Linked DNA regions of Dyadobacter chenhuakuii. The protein of the gene in region 1 interacts with the protein of each later gene in a pairwise test. Links are inferred from orthologs where the notes say so. Each region holds a gene or a part of one and is shown in the gene's direction. Other genes may lie near its edges.

What was found. The genes of interacting proteins can lie anywhere in the genome.
Region 2: the proteins of tpiA (region 1) and pepT interact in binary tests that used the Escherichia coli proteins (3 or more experiments, as listed by UniProt). The link is inferred for Dyadobacter chenhuakuii from one-to-one orthologs.

Annotation. Positions count from the first base shown.
Region 1 is NZ_CP098805.1:4,372,838-4,375,880, forward strand. Bases 48-3,027 are described here. They hold tpiA (triose-phosphate isomerase), read left to right. Parts: upstream 48-1,146; coding sequence 1,147-1,908; downstream 1,909-3,027. Other genes in these bases: NFI80_RS18115 (aspartyl protease family protein), read right to left, coding at 48-847; NFI80_RS18125 (OmpA family protein), read right to left, coding at 1,914-2,945. Also shown: more of NFI80_RS18115, read right to left, coding at 1-47; NFI80_RS18130 (DUF5672 family protein), read right to left, coding at 3,033-3,043. UniProt on the Escherichia coli protein: Involved in the gluconeogenesis. Catalyzes stereospecifically the conversion of dihydroxyacetone phosphate (DHAP) to D-glyceraldehyde-3-phosphate (G3P).
Region 2 is NZ_CP098805.1:2,825,612-2,828,606, reverse strand. What follows is about bases 2-2,933. They hold pepT (peptidase T), read left to right. Parts: upstream 2-815; coding sequence 816-2,051; downstream 2,052-2,933. Other genes in these bases: NFI80_RS11695 (tRNA1(Val) (adenine(37)-N6)-methyltransferase), read left to right, coding at 2,694-2,933; NFI80_RS11700 (ribonuclease H1 domain-containing protein), read left to right, coding at 2,051-2,686; NFI80_RS11710 (pyrophosphohydrolase domain-containing protein), read left to right, coding at 315-779; NFI80_RS11715 (MarC family protein), read left to right, coding at 2-273. In the rest of the region: more of NFI80_RS11715, read left to right, coding at 1-1; more of NFI80_RS11695, read left to right, coding at 2,934-2,995. UniProt on the Escherichia coli protein: Cleaves the N-terminal amino acid of tripeptides.

The DNA of each region.
Region 1 (3,043 bases):
TGTCCGGAAACGACGCCACAATGTTGTCCATCGTAAAACGGCCCAGCCGCAGCCGGTCTATCCTGCCGAGATTGCCATTGATCACCCCATTCAAACCACGTCCCAACTGCGCCCGGATGACCTTTTCGGGTAGCCTGAATGATTCTTTCGGCGTGTTATTGAGCAACAATGCGTGTCCGGCTCCGGTATCGATCAAAACCCGGATCGGGTGCTCGCGGCCGTCGGCAAAAAGGGTTACCGCATCTGTAAATGGCTTGGTATCTTCAATGATCAGCGGGTGCTTGTCGCCTTTTCTTGTCTTATAACGATATTTATCGGGGCGCATTAATATCAGTTCTTTCTTCGAAAAGTCGATGGTAACCACAAAGTTGTTGAAGATTTCGTAGCCAAAAATACCGTGAACCGGCACGCCGACATATTCTGAAAGTCTTAAAAAATCATCTTCCAAAACGACAATGTTCTGGTGATTGGCTTTAAGGCGGCCCATGGAAAACCGGTTATCGATTGCCACATGCGCAGAAATGCTGCTGCCTTCGCCGGCGCCGGTCAGGTTTACTTTCCTGGTCAGGCGCAGCTTGTCGGGTTTGAGAATGTGTGGGTCTGTGATAATGATGGAACTTACTCCCGTGTCCAGAATAAAGCGGAGGGAGTCGGTGTCGTTAATCTTTGCATACAAAAGGATCAGGTTTGAATGCAGCTCAAAAGGGATGCGGGTGGATTTGTGATTTTTATCCAAAAAGTAGCCATACTTCTCCTCGGAAACGGGGGGCACATCTTCTGATTTAGCAAATGCTATGCTGCTCGTAAAAAGTATGATCGCTACAAATAACCACTTAGACGTTTTCATCGTGGCCTCCTTTCTTTAAAATGCTAAGTTCTGAACTCCGGTAGAAACATTATAGAACACGTTGATTATAAATGGCTTAACTCTGTCTTTATTATCCTCGGTGAACAGTAAGTGCCGAAATCGGCACGATCGGTTATCTAAGTAAAATTAATGCATTTTATCTCAATTAAACACAAAAAAATCTTTATATGTGCAAAGTTTCTGACATTTTTCAGAACATTTATGGATAATAATGTAAATGAGGAAATTATGGTAATTTTGTTGCGTTAAAAGGCGTTTTTCACAATAAAAATTTTCTCATGCGAAAAAAAATTGTTGCAGGTAACTGGAAGATGAACAAAGTTCTGGATGAAGCAGTTGCGCTGACTTCCGAACTCGTTAATATGGCGAACGATGAGGTTCAAGGTGATGTAAAAGTGATCCTTTGCCCTCCTTCCATTTATCTTACTACTATCAAAAAATATCTGGAAAGCGCCCCGAATTTTGCCCTGGCTGCACAAAACTGTTCAGACAAGGTCTCGGGTGCATATACGGGAGAGATTTCGGCACAAATGCTGCAATCGATCGGTGTGGAATATGTGCTGATCGGACATAGCGAACGCCGTCAGTATTTTAATGAAGACAATGCGCTTCTGGCCAGCAAAGTGAATACTGCTTTGGAAAATGGCGTTTCACCGATTTTCTGCTGCGGCGAATCGCTGGATCAGCGTCAGAATGAAGATTATATCGGATTTGTAAAAAACCAGATCACAGAAAGTCTTTTCCATCTTTCGGAAGAACAATTGCTTTCAGTTGTGATCGCTTACGAGCCGATCTGGGCGATCGGAACGGGCTTAACTGCTTCGGCGGAGCAGGCGCAGGAAATGCACGCGGCTTTGCGTCAGCACATTGCATCTAAATATGGCGAGGCTGTTGCGGAAGAAATTTCGATCCTGTACGGTGGAAGTGTTACAGCAGCAAGCGCTCCCGAATTATTCAGCTCCCCGGACATCGATGGTGGCCTGGTAGGTGGCGCATCCTTGAAATCCAGGGAGTTTACAAACATTATCAAGGCGAGATAAGCACATTACATTTGGGTAACCACAAATTCTACCCGTCTGTTTTTGCTGCGTTCGACTTCGGAGGTGCCTTTTGCCAATGGGCGGGTGCCTCCGTAGCCTTTCGCCTCGATCCGGTCGGCAGCGATGCCTTTTTCAATTAAATAGCTCCGCACCGATTCTGCTCTTTTTCGGGACAGGTCCAGGTTTTTGTCAAAGTCACCCACATTATCCGTGTGGCCCTCAACCCGGATCTTCATACTCTCGCTTTCTTTCAGCAAATCCACGAGCGTGTTGAGCTCTTCGTATGATTCGGGCAGCAGGTCCACTTTTGATGTTTCAAAATATACATTCGGCAAGCTGATCGTCTCGCCTATTGCCATTTTACCGGCTTTCATTTTTTCCAAACCACTTTTTGGCTGTTCTACCGCAACCGGCTCTTCGGCTGGCTCCTGTTTCACTTCCACCTTTGGCTTTGGTGCGGGCTGAACGGGCTTTTTAACTGGCTTTTCTACTTTTGCGGCTGCCTGCGGGGCTTTCGCTTCCTTTTTCAGCGGGTTTTTAATGTGGATACCATAAAAATTCCACGACTGGCTTCCACCCGTGCTACGCCCTTCATAAAAGTCAAAAACCTCAATTCCAGGATCCAGACGCTCAAAATAAGCCACGAAATTAACGGTGTCGCCGGGCATAATCTCTTTTGATCCCGAAGTAGGGATGTTGTCCGCTTTGATAAACTTGAACTTTATATCTATTTCTCCTGGCTTGTAAAGGCGGGTTTCCGGATCGAGCCAGATGGCGCCGGCATTAGGCTGCTGAAATTGCTGCTGCTGTTTCCTGGGAATAGGGAACGGAAGGTTACGCGGCTGGACCTGCACTGCCTTTTTTTCAACAAACTGAAAGTGGATAATGGTCTGCTGATCGGTAAGTTCTACACGCCTGATCTTCACATATGGCACAGACTGCTCCTCAACCTTGGGGTTATTCGTGATTTGTCCAAAACCCGGACTGAATGAAAATACAATGGCAACTGCTCCTGCCAAAAGCACTTTGAAATTCATGACATTACATTTTTAACTTTTTAAAACTAACTTCAAGAACGTCCTAACATTCCTGATAGTTTGTTAAAATTTGTTAAACAATGTAACTTATTGATTGT
Region 2 (2,995 bases), 1.5 Mb from region 1 along the record:
GTAGGCGTCGCTTCCATTGTGCCCATTGCCTTTCCGCTCATTGCCGGCGCCGCCACCATGACCACATTGCTTTCCTTGCGTTCGGCTTACCAAACGGAGAACATTCTGGTCGGCATTATGCTCAATCTTTTCTTTGTTTATCTGGTTTTGAAATCTTCTAACTGGCTTGAAAAAAAACTCGGACAAGGTGGGACAGACATTCTCAGGAAAGTTTTCGGGATCATCCTGCTGGCGATCGCGATCAAGCTTTTTAAGACCAATCTGGTGATTTAGAGCACATTTATATTTGAAATTTTTAATTAATACAAAAAGACATGCAACAATTGGACAGCCTTAACCAGGTCGCTGAATTTCATAAAACATTTAAACATCCCATTCTCGAAACGCCAACCATTCCGTCCGAAGAGCGGAGCCGGTTGCGTGTGGCGTTGCTGGCGGAAGAATTGAAAGAGCTGGAAGTGGCCATTCTGGAAAAGGACATTGTGGAAATCGCGGATGCGCTTTGTGACCTGCAATATGTATTGTCGGGGGCAGTTCTGGAATTTGGTTTAGGGGAAAAGTTCAGGGCTTTGTTTGATGAAGTCCAGCGTTCGAATATGTCGAAAGCATGCCTTAACATTGAAGAGGCCGAGGCGACTGTGGCGCATTATGAAGCCAAGGGCACGGATTGCTATTACAAAGAAGACAATGGCAAATATCTGGTTTACAGAAAAGCAGATGACAAAACATTGAAAAATATCAATTATTCGCCCGCCGATCTGACTTCCATCCTGAACTGATCGCGCAGGGATTCCTAAATATTAAATGCTGCTTTTATGACATCTGTGCTGGAACGTTTTCTTCGGTATGTGCAAATAGACACGCAGTCGGACCCGAATTCCGAGAGTTTTCCGAGCACTGCCAAACAACGCGATCTGAGCAATCAGCTTGTCGTTGAATTACAGGAACTTGGAATTGAAGATGCGCACCTGGACGAGCATGGTTACGTCTACGCGACCATTCCTTCCAATTCCGAGAAAACGGACATTCCGGTCATTTGTTTTTGCTCGCACGTGGACACGTCCCCGGACGTGTCAGGCGCGCATGTAAAGCCTATCGTGCATCACAACTGGAACGGCGCTGACATTGTTTTGCCGGACGATCCATCGCAGATTTTAAGAATGAGTGAACTGCATGATCTGGATCAACAGATTGGTAATGATATCGTTACAGCCAGCGGAACCACGCTTCTTGGCGCGGATAACAAAGCAGGCGTTGCTGAAATTATGGCTGCGGCAGAATATTTGGTCACACATCCTGAGATCAAGCACGGTAACATTCGCATTTTGTTCACGCCGGATGAAGAAGTTGGTCGCGGAACGGAGCATGTGAACATTGCGAAACTAGGCGCGGACTTCGGCTACACCGTTGACGGCGAGGCAGTAGGCACATTGGAAGACGAAACATTCTCGGCAGACGGCGTCAAAATCACGATTCACGGCGTGAGCACGCACCCGGGATACGCATTAGGCAAGCTCGAAAACGCATTGAAAATTGCCGGAGAAATTCTCGCTGCTTTGCCCAAAGATACATTATCCCCAGAAACCACCGAAGGAAAAGAAGGCTTTATCCATCCGACCCAAATCGAAGGAATCCAGGAACAAGTAACATTAGGCTTTATCATCCGTGATTTCACAGTTGAAGGATTGCTTGAAAAAGAAGCGAAATTGAAGGAGATTGCTGACAATGTGCTGGCCGGTTACCCGCATTCCAGCATGGAATTCAAAGTAACCGAGCAATATCGGAATATGAAGGAAATCCTGGACCAGCATCCGGAAGTTTTAGAAAATGCATTGATAGCGATGCAAAAAGCCGGTTTAGATCCAATCCAGCGCAGTATTCGGGGAGGCACTGACGGTTCAAGATTATCATTCATGGGTTTGCCTTGCCCTAATATATTTGCAGGAGAACACGCTTTTCATTCAAAACTCGAATGGGTGTCGGTTCAGGACATGGAAAAAGCAGTAGAAGTGATCGTAAACATTGCCCAGATCTGGGAAGAAAAAGCTTAATGGCGAAGAAAACAAAATACTACGTCGTCTGGCAGGGCAGGAAAACGGGCGTTTTTACGGATTGGAAAGAGTGTGAGGCACAGATTAAGGGTTTTGAAGACGCGCGTTACAAGTCCTTTGAATCCATACAAGAGGCGGAAGCGGCCATTCAGCGGAATTATTGGGAATTTGTAGCTAAAAAGGAAAACAAACCCGCGATCACCAAAGAAGCGCCCGCGAGCATTGGAAAACCTATAAAAAACAGCATTACCGTGGATGCGGCCTGGAATACGGCTTCGGGCGACATGGAATATCAGGGCATTTATTACCAGACCGGCGAACGGATTTTCTTGCAGGGGCCATTCAAAGACGCGACGAATAACATTGGGGAGTTTCTGGCGATCGTGCACGCATTGGCTTATTTGCAGAAAAAGGAAAGCGATCTGCCCATTTACAGCGATTCCAGAACGGCCATTGCCTGGGTTAAAAAGAAGCATGCGAACACTAAACTGGCGCTAACGCCGAGGAATAAACCTGTTTTTGAAATGCTGCAACGCGCCGAAAGATGGCTTGCGGCCAACAAATTTTCAAACAAGATCCTGAAATGGGAAACCGAATACTGGGGCGAAAACCCGGCTGACTTTGGTAGAAAATAGAACGGTTATGGCACGAAATTCCTCTTTTCGCTTCAAGAATTTTACGGTGCAGCAAGACAAATGCGCCATGAAAGTGTGCACCGACGCCTGCGTGCTGGGTGCCTGGGCCGATGTCGACGACGCCGACTACATTCTGGATATTGGAGCGGGAACGGGTTTGCTTTCCTTAATGGTCGCACAACGGAATTCCTATGGCATCATCGATGCCGTTGAAATTGACGCAGAGGCTTTTTACCAGGCCGGTGAGAATGTGGAAAACAGCCCTTATCATGACCGGATCAGGCTTTTTCACTCTGCCGTTCAGGAATT